DNA from 2 places in the Pseudoalteromonas sp. BSi20480 genome. Region 2 is predicted to be linked to the other one. Evidence: predicted binding sites of a transcription regulator. Region 2 holds the regulator's gene; the other holds the start of a gene.
The links. Region 2 encodes NrdR, which represses ribonucleotide reductase genes. Its sites were predicted from a motif close to AAACACNANATNTNGTGTTT; they were not measured.

Region 1: the regulator NrdR is predicted to act here: its motif matches at 9,359-9,378, upstream of nrdA (class 1a ribonucleoside-diphosphate reductase subunit alpha).

Annotation. Positions count from the first base shown of each region.
Region 1 covers NZ_BADX01000169.1:7,616-19,060, reverse strand. The annotation lists gene rpsA (30S ribosomal protein S1) at 1-1,432, opposite strand, end outside; gene cmk ((d)CMP kinase) at 1,528-2,238, opposite strand; gene aroA (3-phosphoshikimate 1-carboxyvinyltransferase) at 2,345-3,622, opposite strand; gene serC (3-phosphoserine/phosphohydroxythreonine transaminase) at 3,622-4,704, opposite strand; gene gyrA (DNA topoisomerase (ATP-hydrolyzing) subunit A) at 4,822-7,521, opposite strand; gene ubiG (bifunctional 2-polyprenyl-6-hydroxyphenol methylase/3-demethylubiquinol 3-O-methyltransferase UbiG) at 7,699-8,409, shown strand; gene P20480_RS00900 (HAD-IA family hydrolase) at 8,409-9,089, shown strand; gene nrdA (class 1a ribonucleoside-diphosphate reductase subunit alpha) at 9,502-11,445, shown strand, end outside.
Region 2 covers NZ_BADX01000156.1:19,036-30,480, forward strand. The annotation lists gene P20480_RS03080 (riboflavin synthase) at 7-660, opposite strand; gene ribD (bifunctional diaminohydroxyphosphoribosylaminopyrimidine deaminase/5-amino-6-(5-phosphoribosylamino)uracil reductase RibD) at 665-1,816, opposite strand; gene nrdR (transcriptional regulator NrdR) at 1,819-2,268, opposite strand; gene glyA (serine hydroxymethyltransferase) at 2,366-3,622, opposite strand; gene thrC (threonine synthase) at 3,892-5,175, opposite strand; gene thrB (homoserine kinase) at 5,187-6,122, opposite strand; gene thrA (bifunctional aspartate kinase/homoserine dehydrogenase I) at 6,132-8,549, opposite strand; gene P20480_RS03045 (response regulator) at 8,778-9,143, opposite strand; gene P20480_RS03040 (ATP-binding protein) at 9,530-11,296, shown strand; gene rdgC (recombination-associated protein RdgC) at 11,381-11,445, shown strand, end outside.

The DNA of each region.
Region 1 (11,445 bases), on a different contig from region 2:
TGTAACCTTCAACGCCTTCGATAAGTTCAACAGTTGCGCCTTTCGCATCAACTTCAGTCACTTTACCTTTAACAATAGCACCTTTTTTGTTTGCATCAAGGTAGTTATTGAACGGGTCAGCTTCGATTTGCTTAACACCTAGAGAGATACGTTCACGCTCTGGGTCAACTTGCAATACGATAGCAGTGATTTCGTCGCCTTTCTTGAATTCACGTACAGCTTCTTCGCCAGGTGTGTTCCAAGAAATATCTGAAAGGTGTACAAGACCGTCAATACCACCGTCAAGACCGATAAAGATACCGAAGTCAGTGATTGATTTGATCTTACCAGTAACTTGGTCGCCTTTGTTTTGTAGACGAGCAAATTCCTGCCAAGGATTAGCAATACATTGCTTAAGACCTAGAGAAATACGACGACGTTCTTCGTCGATTTCAAGAACCATAACTTCAACTGTGTCACCTAGTGAAACAACTTTTGAAGGGTGGATGTTCTTGTTAGTCCAATCCATTTCAGAAACGTGTACTAGACCTTCAACGCCTTCTTCAATTTCTACGAAGCAACCGTAATCAGTAAGGTTAGTTACACGACCAGAAAGTTTAGAACCTTCTGGGTAACGACCAGCGATAGCTGCCCATGGATCTTCACCAAGCTGTTTAAGGCCTAGAGATACACGAGTTTTATCTTTGTCGAATTTAAGAACTTTAACTGCGATTTCGTCACCAACATTAACGATTTCTGAAGGGTGCTTAACACGCTTCCACGCCATATCAGTAATGTGTAGTAGACCATCAACACCACCAAGGTCAACGAACGCACCGTAGTCAGTAAGGTTCTTAACGATACCTTTAACTTCTTGACCTTCAACAAGGTTAGCAAGAAGCTCTTCACGTTCTTGTGAGTTTTCTGATTCGATAACTGCACGACGTGAAACAACAACGTTGTTACGTTTTTGATCAAGCTTGATTACTTTAAATTCAAGCTCTTTGCCTTCAAGGTGAGTTGTGTCACGTACTGGACGAACATCAACAAGTGAACCAGGTAGGAAAGCACGGATTGAATCAACTTCAACAGTGAAACCGCCTTTAACTTTACCGTTGATAACACCAGTAACAGTCTCTTGCTCTTCACAAGCTTTCTCAAGACGGATCCACGCTTCGTGACGCTTCGCTTTCTCACGAGAAAGGATAGTTTCACCGAAACCGTCTTCGATTGCATCTAGTGCAACATCTACTTCGTCGCCAACAGCAACTTCTAGTTCACCAGCAGCATTTTTGAACTGCTCTGCAGGGATAGCACTTTCTGATTTAAGACCAGCATCTACAAGTACAATGTTGTTCTCGATTGAGATTACTGTACCTTTAACAATAGAGCCTTGCTCTGCTTCAAAACCCTTTAAGCTTTCTTCAAATAACTGCGCAAAATTTTCTGACATACGAATATACGTCTCATATATTAATACCAATAAGCAACCATGCTGCATGGGGTTGTTAAAATAGCACTGGCATCCTGCTGGTGCATAAAATGTGTTTAACTTCGTTTAGGAAGTTTACCTTCAGAGATAGCTGCATCTAATAAAGTAATAACTTTATCAAACACTTGCTGTGCATTTAGCTCGCTAGTATCGAGTTCAATTGCATCTTCTGCAGGCACAAGCGGTGCGACGGCGCGATTCATATCACGGTCATCACGAGCTTGAATGTCTTCTAATAGACCACCTAGTGTAACATCAAGCCCACGCTCATTCAACTCAACAAAGCGTCTACGAGCACGCTCTTGTGCGCTCGCTGTCAAATAGATTTTTAATGGCGCATCTGGGAATACAACAGTACCCATATCACGGCCGTCTGCTATTAAACCATTTTCGGTTCTAAAAGCGCGTTGACGCCTTAATAGCGCTTCACGAACACGAGGAAGAGCTGCTACTTTTGATGCAGCTGCACCCACTTCTTCATTACGAATAGTCGTGGTTACATCCTCTCCCTCTAGAATAACTTTTCCAGCATTAGTTTGGCTATCTACCAAAAACTGCACGTCTAAATTTGCAGCCAGTGGTACAAGTGCCTCTTCGTTATCTAATGCGATTTGGTGATGAAGTGCTGCAAGGGATAAAACGCGGTAAATTGCACCACTATCCAATACATCCCAACCCAACTTATCGGCTAACAAACGACAAACAGTTCCCTTACCAGAACCACTTGGGCCATCAACGGTGATCACGGGCATTAATAACGCCTGCATTTAAACCTCCTGCAATGCACACCTAAATAAACCGCGACATTATACGTCAGTTATTAAAATATATCTGCTATTAGTGTGTAACTTTTTATAAATAGTTATAAAAAGCCTATTCACTCACTGATGCTAATACATTGAAAAACGTAGGAAATGTTTTATAGGTACACTTAGGGTCATTGATTGTTATAGGCTTTCCGCCCACTGCAACCATGGCAAAACACATAGCAATCCGGTGATCATCGTAAGTATCAATAGCGACATCGTTAAATGTTAATGGCGGAGTTATTTCAATAAAATCCTCCCCCTCAACAACTTTTGCACCTACTTTACGAAGTTCTGTACTCATAGCGTAAAGACGGTCTGTTTCTTTTACACGCCAATTATAAATATTACGAATAGCTGTGGGACCTTTAGCAAATAAAGCAACGGTAGCCAACGTCATTGCAGCATCTGGAATGGCATTGGCGTCTATGTCGACCCCTTTTAACTCGCCTTTCCTCACAACTAAACGTTCATCGTACCAATCGATTTGTGCACCGACTTGTTCCATCACCTTCGCAAAGCCAATATCACCCTGAACCGATTTAGCACCCACACCTTTAATTTCAATCTCGCCACCAGCAATGGCTGCGGCTGCAACAAAATAAGAAGCCGATGATGCGTCACCTTCAACCATTATGCGTTCAGGTGATTTATACTGTTGGCCACCTTTTACTTTAAATAGTGAATAGTCTGAATGTTCAACGGTAATACCAAAACGCGCCATAACCCCTAAAGTAATATCAACATATGGCTTAGACACTAATGTGCCTTTAATTGTAATTTGCGTATCACCACTGAATAATGGAGCTGCCATTAATAAAGCGGTTAAAAATTGACTTGAAATACTGCCATCAATTTCAACTTCGCCACCATTAATTTGCCCACCAACAATTTTAAGCGGTGGATAGTCTTTGTGCTTTGTATAGGTAATATCACCACCAAGGGCTTGAAGCGCATCAACTAAGTGCCCTATTGGGCGCTCTTCCATGCGTGGCTCACCGACTAACTCATATTCACCTTTAACAGCAGCTAAAACAGCTGTTAACGGACGATATGCTGTACCCGCATTACCTAAAAATAAAGGTTTATTAGGTTTTTTGAACTCACCACCAACACCATGAACAGTTGCAACTGTTCGGTCTTCATTAAGTGTTACTGTTACACCTAAAAGCTCTAGTGCTCCCAACATGTGACGAATATCATCACTATCGAGTAAGTTCTCTACTACTGTTGTTCCGTTAGCCAGAGCAGCCAGCAGTAAAATACGATTAGATAAACTTTTTGACCCTGGTAATGTCACAGAGCCGTTAACACGCGATATTGGTTCTAAACGAAGTTGCTCCATTAGCTATTCTCCTTCGCAAATGCTGCCATGAAATCAACAAGCGCTTGTACGCCTTCAAGTGGCATTGCGTTATAAATACTTGCGCGCATACCGCCTACTATTCTGTGCCCTTCAAGCGCTAATAAACCAGCTTCTTTAGATTGTGATACAAACTTTTCATTTAAGCTTTCGTCATTAAGCCAAAATGGGACGTTCATACGTGAGCGGCAATGCTTGGCTACTTTATTTGAATAAAAAGGAGACTCATCAATAAAATTATAAAGAAGTTCAGCCTTAGCGATATTCTGGGCTTCCATCGCTTTTACACCACCTTGGGCTTCTAACCATTCAAACACTTCTGCAGCTAAGTACCATGCAAATGTGGGTGGTGTATTAAACATACTGCCCTGCTTCGCTTCGAGTGCATAATCTAAAATACCAGGCTTAGCTAAACCTTCACGATCAAGTAATGTTTTGCGCACAATAACGATAGCGATACCTGATGGACCGATATTTTTTTGCGCACCAGCGTAAATTAAATCAAATTTATCTACATCAATTTCGCGCGATAAAATTGTTGACGACATATCAGCAACAATTGGTGCCGTTGGATGACTTGGTACCTCAAAAATTTCTAAACCATCTACGGTTTCGTTCGGACAATAATGAATATATGAGGCATCTGCAGGTAAAACCCAATCAGCTACATTTTTAATTGAGAATTTTCCATCTGCATCGTTACGTACATCAACACTGGTTGTTGAAGTAAACTTGTTAGCTTCGTCTGTCGCGCTTTTAGACCACACACCATTTTCGCAGTAGATAGCTTTTTTATCTGCTTGATGAAGATTGAGGGGCACTGCACTAAACTGACCGCGACCACCACCATGCATAAATAAAACTTCAAATTCATCACTAATATTCATTAAGCGTCTTAAGCTTGCTTCACATTTTGCAGTTAATGCCAAAAATTCTTTACTACGGTGGCTAATTTCCATTACAGAAACGCCCATGTCTTGCCAATCTAAGAATTCTTTTTGTGCTTTTTGCATTACCGCTTGCGGAAGCATAGCCGGCCCTGCACAAAAATTATATTTACTCATTACCTTTGCCTCATTCCAGTAATTTATACACTCAACATGAAAATATTAAATCCACGCTGTATTAATTTTTTTCAACAACATTAAAAAAAGCGGCCAAGGCCGCTTTTTCAATCTCAATTATTCTGAAGGAGGATTATCATCCACGACTTCATCTATAACTGTATCAACTGTTTCAACGTCTTCAGTATTGATTAAGTCACTTTCTGTAACTTCAATTTCTTCTATACGTTGTAAACCAACTACTTGCTCTTCGTCAATAGTTCTGATCAAAATAACACCTTGTGTGTTACGACCAACTGTTGAAACTTCGTTCACACGAGTACGCACTAACGTTCCGCGATTTGAAATAAGCATTATTTCGTCGTTGTCATCAACTTGAACAGCACCTACTACAGCACCATTACGCTCACTCACCTTAATTGATACAACACCTTGTGTTGCACGACTCTTAGATGGGTAATCTTCAAGTTGAGTTCGTTTACCATAACCATTTTCAGTTACAGTCAATATTGCGCCATCAGTTTTTGGCACGATGAGCGATACAACACGTTGCTCGTCGGTCATTTTAATACCGCGTACACCCGTTGCCGTTCTGCCCATTGGACGAACACCCTTGAAACGAATTTCTGGGTTACCTTCTTCGTCTAATACTGGGTTTCCATTTTCATCAACAACAGCAGATTCTTCAGCTTCTTTAAAGCGGACAACCTTACCCGCATCGGTAAACAACATTATTTCGTTGGTACCATCAGTAATATCAACACCAATTAAGCTATCACCCTCATTTAGGTTAACGGCAATAATTCCGCTAGCACGTTGACGGCTGTAGGCTGTTAAAGGTGTTTTCTTCACTGTACCAAATGCTGTTGCCATAAAGATGTATTTATCTTCTTCGTACTCACGTACTGGCAAAATAGCGGTAATACGTTCGTCAGCTTCTAAAGGTAATAAGTTTACAATTGGCTTACCGCGTGCTGCACGACTTGCTAGTGGTAATTGATATACTTTTAACCAATATAAACGCCCTGCTGTAGAGAAACATAAAATAGTATCATGCGTGTTTGCAACTAATAAACGCTCAATAAAATCTTCGTCTTTCATTTTTGTTGCAGATTTACCTTTACCACCACGACGCTGCGCTTCGTAATCAGACAACGCTTGATACTTAACATAGCCTTCGTGAGAAAGTGTAACCACAACATTTTCTTCAGTTATTAGGTCTTCAAGGCTGATATCATGCGCGGCTGCGTTGATTTCAGTACGGCGTTCATCACCATATTGCGCCTTAATTTCAACTAACTCGTCACGAATTACTTCCATTAAGCGCTCTGGGCTTGCCAGTATGTGTAACAGTTCAGCAATTAAATCAAGCAGTGTTTGGTATTCACTTAAGATTTTTTCGTGCTCAAGACCTGTTAGCTTGTGTAATCGTAAGTCAAGAATCGCTTGGGCTTGTTGCTCAGAAATAAAGTATTGGCCGTCGCGTATACCTAAATCATCAGCTAACCAATCTGGGCGAGCAACGTTAGCCTCACCTGCTTTTTCAAGCATTGCTTTAACATTACCTAATTCCCACGAACGTGCAGTTAACGCTATTTTTGCTTCTGCTGGTGTTGGAGACTTACGAATAAGTTCAATAATTGGGTCAATGTTGGCAAGTGCAATTGCTAGACCTTCTAGCATGTGTGCACGGTCGCGCGCTTTACGTAAATCAAATACTGTACGACGAGTTACTACTTCACGACGGTGAATAATAAACTCTTCAAGCATTTCTTTTAAATTAAAACACTTAGGCTGGTTATTGATGAGTGCAACCATGTTCATACCAAACACTGTTTGTAACTGTGTTTGTGCATATAGGTTATTTAGAATCACTTCACCTACGTCACCACGCTTTATCTCAATAACGATACGCATACCGTCTTTATCTGATTCATCACGTAGTGCACTAATGCCTTCAATTTTTTTATCTTTAACAAGCTCCGCTATTTTTTCAATTAAGCGTGCTTTGTTAACTTGATAAGGGATTTCATGAACAATAATTGTTTCACGACCCGTTTTTTCGTCTGTTTCGATGTCAGCGCGTGCACGCATGTACACCTTGCCACGACCAGTTTGATACGCTTGTTCAATCCCTTTTTTACCGTTAATGATTGCAGCTGTAGGGAAATCTGGACCAGGAATGTAATCCATTAACTCAGTTATGGTTAAATCTGGATTAACAATTAATGCTAAACAACCATTGATAACTTCAGTTAAGTTATGTGGTGGGATGTTTGTCGCCATACCTACGGCTATACCAGAAGAACCATTTACAAGTAAATTAGGTACCTTCGTTGGTAAAACGTCAGGAATTTGCTCTGTGCCATCGTAGTTAGGAACGAAATCAACCGTTTCTTTCTCAAGATCCGCTAATAACTCATGAGACATTTTAGCCATACGTACTTCGGTGTAACGCATAGCAGCAGCTGAATCACCATCAACAGAACCAAAGTTACCCTGGCCGTCTACAAGCATATAACGAAGTGAGAATGGCTGTGCCATACGAACTATCGTGTCATAAACTGCGCTATCGCCGTGTGGGTGGTATTTACCGATTACATCACCGACAACACGTGCCGACTTTTTGTAAGGCTTGTTCCAATCATTACTAAGCTCGTTCATTGCAAACAAAACGCGGCGGTGAACTGGCTTTAAGCCATCACGTACGTCTGGTAATGCACGTCCTACAATTACACTCATTGCGTAATCTAAGTAGGAGTTTTTTAACTCGTCTTCAATATTGACTGGCAGAATTTCATTGGCGAGATCAGTCATTTGATATCACATTCCTTCAGTAGCAGCTCTTAATAACCCAGTATTAGGTTTTAAAGAGTATTGTTATTATTACTAACAGACATGCTATCACAATTAATTTTAATTTACAGGCGCAAAACTTTGCGATTTATCAATTTAGGCCTATATAATGGCCTCAGATTGACGAGGAAGTATTTTATGACCGAACATCAAAATGTAGATCACGCAGAAATAGCAAAATTTGAAGCCATCGCAGAGCGTTGGTGGGATTTAGAGGGTGAGTTTAAACCTCTTCACGAAATTAATCCGTTACGCCTAGATTTTATTGCAAATAAAACGCAAGGTTTATTTGATAAAGAAACACTCGATGTTGGCTGTGGTGGGGGTATTTTAAGCCAAAGTATGGCACGTATGGGGGCAAAGGTAACAGGTATTGATATGGGACAAGAGCCTTTGACTGTCGCTAAATTACACAGCCTAGAAACGGGTGTAGATGTAGATTACATAAAAATACCCGCAGAACAGTTCGCTGAAGAACACCCTGAACGATTTGACGTTGTTACCTGTATGGAAATGCTCGAACACGTTCCAGACCCTGCTTCAATTATTCATGCCGTTGCCAAACTTGCAAAACCTGGCGCTGATGTTTTTTTCTCTACCCTCAATAAAACACCGAAAGCCTACTTGTACGCAATTGTAGGTGCTGAAAAACTATTAAAAATGGTTCCAGAGGGAACTCACGATCACAAAAAGTTTATTAAACCGGCGCAGCTAATTGCGTGGGCCGAGCAAGCGGGCTTAAAAGTACGTGCAAGCTCAGGACTTTCGTATAACCCCTTCTCTAAACAATACACACTTAATAATGATGTTAGTGTTAATTATATCCTTCATTTTGAGAAGTTGGTGTAATGAAGAGCGCAGGTTCATCATTAGCACTTTATCAATATGATGCGTTTTTGTTTGATTTAGACGGCACCTTACTCGACACAGCTGACGATTTAGGCGCTGCACTTAATAGTGTACTACGAGCAAATCAAATTGCCGAAGTAACAAGCGAAATATATCGCCCAGCGGCTTCTAATGGTGCGGCAGCTTTATTGGAAGCGGGTTTTAAAGAATTGTGGCCCTCTCTTGCACAAGCACAGTTGATAAAGCAATTGGTCGATAGCTATGCCCAAAACATTGCGAAATACACCCAATGCTTTGCCGGTATTGAACCACTACTGATCTCACTTGATCACAAAAAGATCAAATGGGGGATCATGACAAACAAGCCTGGCTTTTTAACTGAGCCGCTTGTCGCTGCGATCCCCGCTTTAAAAAATGCGGCAGTTGTAATTAGCGGTGATACGCTTGAAGAAGCCAAACCCTCTCCTCTACCTTTACTTCATTGCGCAAAACTAATGGACGTAATACCAGATCGCTGTTTATACATAGGTGATGCCGAACGAGACATTCAAGCGGGTAAAGCAGCAGGTATGCCTACAGCTACTGCTCTGTGGGGGTACATTCCAAGCGATGAAGAAGCACTTACTTGGAAAGCTGATTTTAACTGGCGTAGCCCTATTGACGCATTTAACCATATATAGTGCCCATTTTAGATATAAACACTATATATTGTGATTGTGTTAGTTTTTACGCAAAGCTTGATGATAAAAAAAGCAGCCGAAATTTATTTTCAAAATGTGTAAATTTAGTCGATCCTGAGTTGATTTTTAAAAATTTCAACTTCAATGAATGATCAAAGGTTAATGCCTACTAACACAAATACGTTATCCCAACGTTATCCACAAATAGGGGCAATTATGCCCCTTGCAAATCAACTCAGACCACACTATCTTGTGATCTCTAAATTGAACAACACCAGATATTGTGGCCAAATGTTATTCAATTAAATTTACCTCATTGGGTAAAACTTATAAAAAATGAGCACTACTTCTCTTTTTGAGACGTACAACATTGGTCAAAAATACATTATCCCCAAGGAATACAGGCAAAGCTATGAACCAACAGTTATCTGTAAGCAAACGTGACGGGCGCAAAGAGCCTCTTGATCTTGATAAGATCCATCGCGTTATAGAATGGGCCGCCGAAGGTTTAAATAACGTTTCGGTTTCACAGGTTGAATTAAAGTCACATATTCAATTTTATGATGGTATTCGTACAAAAGATATTCACGAAACGATTATCAAAGCGGCTGCCGATCAGATTTCTAAAGAATCACCTGATTACCAGTATCTTGCTGCACGTTTAGCTGTATTCCACTTACGTAAAAAAGCATACGGTCAATTTGAGCCACCGCGTTTATTTGATCACGTAACAAAAATGGTGAGTGATAAACGTTACGATGCTCACTTACTTGCTGACTATACAGAGCAAGAATTTGACGAATTAGACGAATACCTTGACCACTCACGCGATCTTAATTTTAGTTACGCTGCAGTTAAGCAATTAGAAGGTAAATACCTAGTTCAAAACCGTGTAACGGGTGAAATTTATGAAAGCGCACAGTTTTTATATATTTTAGTGGCTGCAAGCTTATTTGCAGATTACCCACGAGAAACACGAGTTTCATACATAAAGCGTTTTTACGACGCGGTATCGTTATTTAAAATTTCATTGCCTACGCCAATCATGGCTGGTGTACGTACGCCTACTCGTCAATTTAGCTCTTGCGTACTTATTGAATGTGGCGACAGCCTTGATTCAATCAATGCTACATCGTCAGCTATTGTAAAATATGTTTCTCAGCGTGCTGGTATCGGTATTAATGCTGGTCGTATCCGTGCATTAGGAAGCCATATCCGTAATGGCGAAGCATACCACACAGGTTGTATCCCTTTTTACAAGCACTTTCAAACAGCTGTTAAGAGTTGTTCGCAAGGTGGTGTTCGCGGCGGCGCAGCAACCCTATTCTACCCGCTATGGCATTTAGAAGTAGAGAACCTTTTAGTTCTTAAAAATAACCGTGGTGTTGATGACAACCGTGTTCGTCATTTAGATTACGGCGTACAATTTAATAAGTTAATGTATTCTCGTTTGATTAAAGACGATTACATCACGTTATTTAGTCCATCAGACGTGCCAGGTCTTTACGATGCGTTTTTTGAAGATCAAGACGAATTTGATGCGTTATATGTTAAATACGAACAAGACGAGTCTATTCGTAAAAAGCGTATTAAAGCCATTGAATTGTTCTCTGTGTTTGCACAAGAACGTGCAAGTACTGGCCGCATATACTTACAGAATGTAGATCACTGTAATACACATAGCCCGTTTATAGCGAAAGTTGCACCAATTCGTCAGTCTAACTTGTGTTTAGAAATTGCATTACCGACTAAACCACTTAACAACGTTAACGACGAAGAAGGCGAAATTGCATTATGTACATTGTCTGCTTTCAACCTAGGTGCGCTTGAGTCTCTAGATGAACTAGAAGAGCTTGCGGAGCTAGCAGTACGTGCACTCGATAACCTACTCGACTTTCAAGACTACCCAGTACCAGCTGCCAAAAACGCAACAATGGGACGTCGTACGTTAGGAATAGGTGTAATCAACTATGCCTACTACTTAGCTAAAAATGGTAAGCGTTATTCAGACGGCAGTGCAAATGCACTCACACATAAAACATTCGAAGCTATTCAATACTACTTGATGAAAGCGTCAAACGAACTTGCAAAAGAACGTGGTGCATGTCCTAAGTTTAACGAAACAACGTATTCTCAGGGCATTATGCCAACAGATACGTATAAAACAGACTTAGATAAAATTTGTGATGAGCCACTGCACCTTGATTGGGATGCACTGCGTAAGAGCATACAAGAACACGGTATGCGTAACTCAACACTAAGCGCATTAATGCCATCAGAAACGTCATCGCAAATCTCAAACGCAACAAATGGTATCGAGCCACCACGCGGTCACATTAGTGTTAAAGCAAGTAAA
Region 2 (11,445 bases):
GTTTCGTTATTTAATAAAGCCCGCTTTTGCGAGTAAGCTCATTGATATATCTGCGCCGGTTGGCTGCTCTGCGCCTTTGATAAGACGCTCTAAATAACGTGCAATTTGATCGACTTCTAAATTAACTTGAGTGCCTACTTTAAAGTCGGCAATTGTTGTTTGACCGCTGGTGTGCGGCACAATAGTTAATTTAAATTTATTACCTTCAACAGCGTTAACTGTCAGGCTTATACCATCAATACATACCGACCCTTTGTACGGTATGTATTTCATTAAACTTTCATCGGTTGTCAGCCAATATTCAGTAGCTCTTGCATTAGCTGTAATCGCCGTTATTGTTGCAATACCATCAACATGGCCAGACACTAAATGCCCACCTAAACGCGAAACCGGTTGCATCGCTTTTTCAAGGTTAACTGTTTGCCCTATTGAATAATGTGCAAAACCAGTTAAATGAATTGTTTCGTTAGATAAATCAGCGCTAAAACCATCAACATGTTTATCAACTACCGTTAAACACACGCCATTTGTTGCAATACTGTCACCCAGCTTTACGTCACTCATATCAAGGTCGGCGCTTTGAATACGAATGGCTAAATCGCCTTGTTTTTTTTGTAATAAAGCAATTTTGCCTGTGGCTTCTATTATCCCAGTAAACATAGCGCTACTCTTCTTTGTTAAATGATTTTAATGCGTACGTTTTTAACGCGTTGATACGTAAATCGTCACCAATGCGAACACACTCATTAAAAGATAAATCGATAGTATCTTGCATACTCGTCAATTCAGGTAAGTTTACTAAACTTTTAGCATCATAACCCATCAGTTTTGGTGCGATATAAAAAACATACTCGTCAATTAAATCAAGCTCGGTCATTTTCCCCGCAAGGGTTGCCCCAGCTTCCAGCCATATATTATTAAACTGATGCTTTGCTAGTGTTTGTAATACATCGGTTAAATCAACCTTACCCTGTTGCTCGCGCACCGCTATGTGCTTAACAAAATGCGGCCACTGCATTGAATTATCAACCTTGGTAGTAAATATAATTACCGGGTGCGCTATTTTAAATAGCGCAAGGTCAGGTGTTAATCTGTTTTGCGAGTCTATTATAACACGCACCGGCTGACGTAGCGGTAAGTTGGTTGGTAATGAATACGGTAACTCACTTGCTCGAACATTAAGTTTTGCATTATCAACAAGAACCGTATCGGCCCCCGTCAAAATGGCACAGCTTTGAGCGCGGTATAGCTGCACATCTTTTCGTGCAGCAGGGCCTGTGATCCACTTACTTTTTCCGTTTTTTAGCGCTGTTTTACCGTCTATACTGGCTGCTAATTTACAAGTTACGTAAGGAAGCCCTTGCTCCATACGCTTAAAAAAACCAAAGTTTAATGCGCGAGCCTCTTGTTCAAGCAACCCATGAGCAACTTCTATTCCGGCGTCACTCAGTATTTTAAGGCCTTTACCTGCCACTTGCGGGTTGGTATCAACCATGGCTGCAATCACCTTTTTAATACCAGCAGCCTTGAGTCCTTCAGCACAGGGGGGCGTGCGCCCGTAATGGCTACAAGGTTCAAGTGTTACATAGGCAGTTGCACCTTTTGCTTTTTCGCCGGCTACAGCAAGTGCATTTACCTCTGCATGTCCTTGCCCTGCTAACTGATGAAACCCTTCACCAATTATTTGATTATCTTTTACAAGTACACAGCCAACATTAGGATTAGGCGTTGTGGTAAATCGACCTTTTTTAGCAAGCTCAATAGCACGCGCCATATATAGTTTATCGTGCTCGGTAAATGCTGATTGGCTGCTCATGCTTATTCCCCTAAACGGGCAATTTCTTCGCCAAACTCTCGTATATCCTCAAACGAGCGATATACTGACGCAAACCTTACATAAGCGACTTTATCTAACTTTTTAAGCGCTTCCATAATGCATTCACCCACCAAATGGCTTGAAATTTCTCGCTCACCCGTTGCACGTAATTGCGACTTTATTATATTGACTACTTCATCAACTTGTTCTGTACTGACGGGACGCTTCTCAAGTGCACGATTTAAACCATTTAGTAACTTATCTTCGTTAAATGGTTCGCGACTGCCGTCTTGTTTTACAACACGCGGCATAACCAGCTCTGCCCCTTCAAACGTGGTGAAACGTTCATGGCAATCGTTACATTCACGACGGCGGCGAACTTGATGGCCACCGCCAACAAGGCGGGAATCTATAACTTTGGTGTCTTTTGCTGTACAAAATGGGCAATGCATAACTAAAGGTATCCGTTTTAAAAACAAAAAAGCCGCTAAAAAGCGGCTTTTATAATAGCATGATTGCTTATGTGATCTAAATTACCGTTTTACTTTATTAAGCGTAAACAGGTAGTTTTGCACAAATTGCTTTCACTTTTTCTTTTACTTGCGCTTGAACAGACTCATCAGCAATGTTGTCTAGTACATCACAAATCCAGCCAGCAAGCTCTTTAGATTCAGCCTCTTTGAAACCACGGCGCGTGATTGCAGGAGAACCAATGCGTAAGCCAGACGTTACAAACGGAGAACGCGGATCATTTGGAACTGAGTTTTTGTTAACCGTAATGTTCGCATTACCTAATGCTGCATCAGCATCTTTACCCGTAATATCTTTATCGATTAAATCAAGTAAGAACAAGTGATTGTCTGTTTTACCAGAAACAACTTTGTAGCCACGCTCTTGTAATACGCTAACCATTGCTTGCGCATTTTTAACAACTTGTGTTTGGTATTCTTTAAATTCTGGTTGTAAAGCTTCTTTGAATGCCACTGCTTTTGCAGCAATAACGTGGCATAAAGGACCACCTTGGCCACCAGGGAATACAGCACTGTTAAGCTTTTTGTAAATTGCTTCGTCGCCACATGCAGAAATAATTAAACCGCCACGAGGGCCCGCTAATGTTTTATGCGTTGTTGTAGTAACAACATGTGCAAATGGTACTGGGCTTGGGTAAACACCCGCAGCAATTAAACCTGCAACATGCGCCATATCAACAAACAAGTAAGCATCTACTTTGTCTGCAATTTCGCGAAACTTAGCCCAATCAACAATACCTGAATAAGCAGAAAAACCCGCGATAATCATTTTTGGCTTGTGCTCTAGTGCTAACGCTTCAACTTGTGCGTAATCAATTTCGCCAGTCTCTTCGTTTAGGCCATACTGAATTGCGTTATATGTTTTACCTGAAAAGTTTACGTGTGAACCATGAGTTAAATGGCCACCGTGTGCTAGGCTCATGCCAAGTACTGTATCAAGCGGGCTTAATAAGGCTTGGAAAACAGCGGCATTGGCTTGCGAACCTGCATGCGGCTGAACGTTTGCGTAGTCAGTACCAAACAATTCGTTTGCACGGTCAATAGCTAATTGCTCAACCACGTCTACGTGCTCACAGCCACCGTAGTAACGCTTGCCAGGATAACCTTCCGCATATTTGTTAGTAAGTTGAGAACCCTGTGCTTCAAGTACGCGTGGGCTACAGTAGTTTTCAGATGCAATTAACTCAATGTGCTCTTCTTGACGTGATGTTTCTTTACTCATCGCGTCAAATAACTCTGGATCAAAGTCCGAAATATTCATGCTACGTTCTAACATTGGGGGCTCCTGGGCAACGTGTATGGTATTTTTTAGAGGCTATATTATACGCTTAAAACCGCACTTTGCCTACGTTCTTAAGTTGAGGATATTTAATCAGGGATTGAAACTATTTCACACCCTTTTTAAGATGATATTTTTAAATAACTTACATAATTATTTTAAATGTTTTTTATTTATTACATTTAATTAGTTAATTAAAAAAGCTATTTCACGGTTTAAAATAGTGCAAAAAAGCGGCTATAGCCGCTTTCGTGTTTACTTAATATTTAAGCTAACTTAGCCAGTATTTCTGTACGCAAAGCGTCGTAATCGGCGTTTATGTCGCTTGCAAGACATGGTTTAGCCAATGCGTCGCTCAATGGCTTTGGCATATCTAGTTCAATATTTAGTATGCCTTCTACACTTTCTTTAAACTTAGCTGGATGTGCAGTTGCTAAAAAGATTCCCGCAGCACCCGGTGCTCGGTTATTAACTAAACCTTGGTAGGCAATTGCTGTATGTGGCTCTGCAACATACCCTGTTTGATGAATATTTTTCATCACCGTTTGAGTGTTTTCTTCGTCAACACTAATTGAGTAAAAGTTGTCGTAACTAAACCAGTTGTTGTCCAACATAGTTTGCACACGTGGCCAGTTATTTGGCTTACTCACGTCCATCGCATTTGAAAGCGATTCAAGCGTTGCATTAGGCAACCAATTTTTATCAAGTATAAAACGAGGAACGGTGTCGTTTTGGTTTGTTGTTGCACTTAACTTTCCAACTGGCAACCCTATTACAGCGCCAATCATTGCAGCGCATACATTACCAAAGTTACCACTTGGTACAGAAATATGCGCTGTTGCACGCTTTTCTATTGGCAGTTGTGCAATCGCTTCAAAGTAATAACACACCTGAGCGACTAAGCGGCTTATGTTTATTGAATTTGCTGAATTTAAACCAAGTGTAGATTTAACTTCTTCATCTAAAAACGACTTCTTAACAAGTTCTTGGCAATCGTCAAAACTGCCATCAACCGCGTAGCAGTGAATATTGCCACCTAATGTAGTAAATAGCTTTTGCTGAGCAAGTGAAATTTTTCCTTTGGGATAAAGAATAACCACATCAATGTTTGGTTTATTGTAAAATGCATGTGCAACCGCTGCACCAGTATCACCTGATGTTGCTGTTAAAATAGTCACCTTTTCACCTTGGTTAAACTGCGCTAAGCATTCAGCCATAAAGCGCCCACCAAAATCTTTAAAGGCAAGCGTAGGACCATGAAATAGCTCCAAACAATAGGTGTTTTCTTCTACCTCGACTAACTTAACAGGAAAATTAAACGCATTTTTAACCATGTCGGCAACAGTGCTACTTGGCAACTCATCACCAATTAAATGTGATAAAATTTTGCTACTGCGCGTAACAAAATCCATATCAAGTAATGCGTCAACATCAGTCATAGGCGCTAACGATTCAGGAAAAAACACACCTTGGTTACGTCCAAGTCCTGTTTTTACTGCTTCAACAAACGACACTTTTTGTGAGTTATCTTTTAAATTATGTAATTGCATGACTTCTAATCCTATAAAACATTTAATTGACGCGTGCCGTCGTTATCTAACTTACAAATATGGCAAAAACCTTGCTCATTTATATAATTATCTTTTAACCATTTAGCGCATTGCTCGGCCGCTTCAAGTGTTTTACATACAGTAAATAAGGTAGGCCCTGCGCCTGAAATACTAACTACCTCAGCTCCAAGTGCGGGTAAACTTGCTTTCGCCTCGCTAAAACCAGTAATAAGCGGTGCACGGTAAGGTTCTGCTATTTCGTCTTTCATTATGCTTAATGCATCGTCAAAACGTGCTGTTAATAACAAGCTACTAAAAGAGGATAAACGCTGCGCAAACTCAACGCTTGCATGCATGCTAAGATCTTTTGGCAAAACAGAACGTGCTTTTGCTGTATTAAGCGAAAAGCCTGGAAACGCCGCAACGTAATACCAGTTTTCATCAACCGGTAGTTCTATAGATTTATTAGGAATTAAATCGCCAGTTAGCTGCAAACCGCCCAAATAACAGGGCGTAATGTTATCGTAATGGCGTCCGCCACTTACAACTGCTTCAAAATCTGCCATCAACTCAATTAGCTGTACTTGACTTAACTGTGTTTTTGCAAATTTATCAAGCGCTGCAAATGTAGCAACCACCGAACAAGCGCTCGATCCTAAGCCAGAACCAATTGGCAGGTTTTTTTTAAGCTCTAGTTTTACCGTTGGCATATCTGGTGCGACATGAGCTCTAAAGTGCACTAGACACTGATAAGCTAAGTTCTCTTTCGCATCGCTTGGTAATTTATGAGCATATTCGCCTGAACAAACAAACTCATCACAAGGGGCTGCGCTAACAAGTGCTACATCCCCCAATAAACTACCATCAATTGGCGCAAGAGCAGCACCTAGCGCATCAAATCCAACTGCAAAATTACCAATAGATGCAGGCGCATATACTTCAATCATTTTCGACTCCTAGCGCGATAATGTTTTTAAAACGTCTGCAAATACACCTGCAGCAGTTACTTCAGAGCCAGCGCCGTAACCACGAATTACAAAAGGACGTGGTTGGTAGTATTGACTTAAAATTGCAAGCGCATTTTCACCATCGCGAATAACATTAAGCGCATGTGATGAATCAACCGCCTCAATACCTACTTTACAGTGGCCTTCTTTAATTGTCCCCACGTAACGAAGAACTTTTCCTTCACTTGCCGCTTGCTCAATACGTGCGTTAAAGTCAGCGTCTAAGCTAGGTAGTTTTGCCATAAACTCATCAATACTATCTCCTTCGGCAAACCCTTGTGGTAATACCGACTCTACTTCGATGTCGGATAGCTCTAATTTCATACCTGCTTCACGCGCAATAATTAACAACTTACGCGCAACATCAGTTCCCGATAAATCATCACGAGGATCTGGCTCTGTAAAACCACTTTCTTTTGCTTTAATGGTTGCCTCTGACAGTGATAAACCATCTTGCAAAGCGCCAAACATGTATGACAATGAGCCCGATAAAATACCGCTAAATTCAAGTAATTCATCTCCTGCACCAAATAAAGACTGCAAATTATCGATAACAGGAAGGCCTGCACCTACGTTTGTTTCGTATAAAAACTTGCGGTTATTTTTTTGTGTAGCAGCAATCAAATCTTGGTAATACGTATATGAGCTGGTTGTTGCCTTTTTATTGGCTGCAACAACATGAAAACCCGCATTTAAAAAGTCAACATATTGCGCTGCAAGTGCATCAGACGATGTACAATCCACCAGCACAGGATTAACTAAGTGATTTTGTTTAACAAATTGCTCAACGAGTTTTAGGTCAAATGACTGCTCTGATACTGCTAATTTTTGCTGCCAATCACTAAAGGCAATACCCTCGCTATCAAGATGTAACTGACGAGAGTTAGCAACGCCGTACAAATTAAGTTTAATGTTACGCTTTTCAAGCCATGCTTGTTGGCGCTCTAATTGAGATATCAGTTCTTGCCCTACTAAGCCACACCCTAGTAAAAACACATCAATTGAAGGCACATGCGTGAAAAAGTTTTCATGGCATATTTTCACTGCGTCGTTGCATAACTCACCGTCAATTACAGCTGAAATAGCACTTTCAGTAGAATCTTGTGCAATTGCCACAATGTTTACTTGTGCTTGAGAAAGGGATGCAAAAAACTTAGCGGCTAAACCACGGTGTGCGCGCATGTTATCACCCACAAGCGTTACTATGGCTAAATTACGCTGTACTTGAACAGGCTCAATTAAACCTGCTTGAGATTCAAGCTCAAACGCTGTTTGTAAAGCAGTTAAAGCAAGGGCTAAGTCGCTCTCATGTACACAAAAGCTAATGCTAAATTCACACGACGATTGAGTGATCAACACTATAGATACGTTATCGTGGGCAAGCGCATTAAAAACTTTAGAGGCCATGCCTACTTTGCCTTTCATTCCTGGACCCGAGACAGTCAGCATAGCTAAATCTTGCAGGCTTGAAATTGCTTTTACAGGCTCGTCTGATGAAAAGTCATTTCCGATTAGCGACCCTTGGGCATCAGGGTTATGCGTATTTTTTATTTCACACGGCACGCCCGCTTTGGCACAAGGCAAAATAGTTTTTGGGTGAAGTACTTTAGCGCCAAAGTAAGAAAGCTCCATTGCCTCTTTGTATGACAAAAAGTCAACTTTAGTGGCTTTTTTGATATAACGAGGATCTGCGCTGTAAACACCATCAACATCAGTCCAAATTTGGCAAACATCTGCCTCTAAACACGCCGCTGCAATAGCCGCTGAGTAATCAGATCCATTGCGCCCCAGTGTTGTAAGCTCGCCTTTATCATTGCTTGCTGTAAAACCGGGCATAATATAAATCGTGGCTGGCTTTTCTTTTAATGCCGCTTGAAAATGCGCTTTACTTGCAACTAAATCAACTTCAGCATCAATAAAACCACCTGTTGATGCAACGCAACTTGTCGCCTCTAAATAAACCGCTTTATGTGAGTTCAATAAGCGCTGCATAAGCGACACACTTACTCGCTCGCCAAAGCTTATAACAAACGCACGCACTTGATCGGGGCAGCACTTAATTAAAGATACACCATCAAGCTTATTTTTTAGTTCTTCAAAATTTGGCCAGTGGTCAATTGGGCCATAGCCTTTTTCCACGGCTGCTTTTAGCTCGTTACAACGACTCGTTAAAGCCTCCCATAAAGAGCTAAAGTCTTGGCCTTGTTCTGCCGAACTCGCTAGAGCAACTAGTGAGTCGGTCATTCCACCGGGCGCCGATAATACCAAAAGCATTTCATCTTTTAATTGTGCTTTAACTAATTGAGCTACCTGCTCAAGGCAGGCAAAGTCGGCAAGTGATGATCCACCAAATTTTAAAACGCGCATTGTTTATGTTCCTCATCCCATAAAACGAAAAAAGGCCTGTGTTCTAAGTGAACACAGGCCTTTAAATTTGTTGCACCGACCTATGCCACTATCCAGAAAGAATGGTGGTTGTAATAATAATGGTCAGTACGCGATTAATTGTTTTCATGGGGTAAGACTGCCTTAACAAAGGCTATGCTGTCAAGTGCAAATTAAAAGATAAAACAGCCTTTTTCGATATAAAAAAACCTAGTGAATGCCAAATTTATGCAAAATATTGTCCATTCTTGTTTTATCTATTGGTTTATTAATAAAATCGATAGCACCTAACTGAGCTACACGTAATTTCATTTTCTCTTGTATATCAGCAGAAATAACAAGTACAAAACACTCAATCTTGTTTATTTTTATGTATTCAAGAACGCCAACGCCGTCAATCTCAGGCATAGTTAAATCCAAACATAACAAATCAAAGCGGTTAGTTTTTAGTAATTCAATAGCTTGTGCGCCATTTGTAGCTTGCTGAATATCTGCATCTATACACTGTTGCAAACATCTGATTACTTGTTTTCGTGCAACTGTTGAGTCATCACACACTAAAATAGAAAAATTCATATTATAAAACTACTAAATAAGCATAATTAATGTCGTTAAGGGCGGCTGTCGTTGGTAAGCTCATACCCCAGTGCAATAGTACCTATATTTACAACATAATACCTGGGCTTTTTGTCCACATTTTGTAACAATCTATTATTGAATAAACTTAACAAGCCAAAAGGGATAGTTTATTATTACTTAAAAGTATAAAAAACAAACAAAAACCAGTTAATCAATAATATACAAACACTCTTAAGCAGTTAGTATGTGGCAAATAAAAGCAAAAATCAGCCCTTATTTATCATAAAATAAATCATTTATTATTTGTTTTTAAGCATTTATTGACTAAATTTTAAATAGTAGTGTAAATACTTAATTATATCTCAAGGAATTGTTGACCTCTCATGCTACAGAAAAGCCTTTCTAAAAGATTACTGACCAGTGTGTTATCGGTCTATTTTTTGCTTACCTTTGTAGTGACATGCGGGCAGGTGCTTGCTGAGTATTTAAACACTAAAGATTACATAAAAGATGAATTAGCAACCTTACAAAAAACCTTCAGCCGTAGCTTAACACGAGCTATTTGGGAGCTTAATACAAAACAAACAATCACCACCGCAGAAGGGCTACTCGCTATCCCCATGATAGAAGGGATCATAGTGCGTGATGACAGTGGTGAAGTTATTTCGCAGCTTGGTCGCTCTTTAGATATTCATAAACTCTATAGCCAGCAACTTGTCCAAGAAGAAGCCATGCTTGAAGACTCTAAATCAGGCTTGTTTGGCTATACATTCCCTCTCATATTCGAATTTTCAGGACGAGCCACACAAGTCGGTGATGTTACGTTATTTTCAAGTCGAGAAGTTGTATTAAGCAGAATAATGGTATCAATCTACTTTTTGATTGGTAATGCCATGATTAAGACTACATTCTTAATTATTTTATTTTTAATGGCCTTTAGAAAGCTACTTACCGACCCGCTTTATCAGCTCACCGAACAAATTGAAAACCTGCAACTCGATGAGCTAGAAGGGCAGCACATCGAAATTGAAACTGAAGAACACAATGAGCTTAAGGTAATGGAACACTCTTTTAATAACTTAATCGATAAGGTGGTTCAGTACAGAAAAGAGCTTGAACGAACTCAAAATAAATTAATTATTAGCAACGAGAAGTTAGACCAACATAACATACAATTAGAACAGGATGTTGCGCGTAAAACGTCTAACTTAAGTCAAGCAATGATGGAATTACAACAGCAAAAATATGAATTAGAAAAACAAAAAATAGTATTAACAGATGAGGTAGACCTTCGCCGCAGTACCGAAAAAGAACTGATCACCAAACAAGCAGAATCTCAACGCTATATTGATGAATTAAAACTGGCTCAAGAGCGACTCGTTGGTACAGAAAAGATGGCGGCATTAGGCGGCCTCGTTGCAGGTATTACACACGACATAAACACGCCTATTGGCATCGGTGTAACTGCAGTATCATTTTTAGAGGAGCGTTTAAATAAGTTAGAAAGTGCCTATGCTGAAAAAACACTTTCGCCCAAGGCGTTGGAAGAGTTTATTAATGAAGCGAAACAAAGCACAAGCTTGCTCACAACAAATTTAGATAGAGCCTCTGACCTTATTGCAAGTTTTAAGCAAATTGCTGTAGACCAAGCCAGTGAAGCTGTGCGTACCATAAACTTTAAAGATTATGTAAATGAAGTAATTCGATCGCTTCACCCTAAATTGAAAAAAACATCGCACACTATTAATCTACAGTGCCCTGATGACCTAGTATTAAATTTGCCAGCCGGCGCCATAAGCCAAATATTTACTAATCTCATTGTTAACTCACTCATTCATGGTTTTGAAGGTAAAGAAAATGGTGTTATGGACATTAACATCACAAGTGACGAAACCAACCTAACCATTAACTACAAAGACAACGGCAACGGAGTCACCGCTGAGCAGCTTGAAAAATTATTCAATCCGTTTTTCACCACCAAGCGAGATGAAGGTGGCAGTGGTTTGGGCACTCACATAATGTTTAATTTAGTTAAACAGACACTAAGCGGCTCAATTGAAGCGACAAGCGAGCCAGGCCAAGGACTGCACTATTTTATACAATTTCCTAAAAATATGGCTAAGCCTCTGTCTATATTCAATCAAAGCTAATTTAAATAGTCGTTAATCAGTCATTTCGAGGAGCGACTTTTATTGTTATGATTGAGCAAATTTTTCAGATGGATTATCTCCCCTATGTGGTTTAGTAACCTTATTTGTTACCGCTTTAAACAAGATGTTTCGTACACACAAGAAGACTT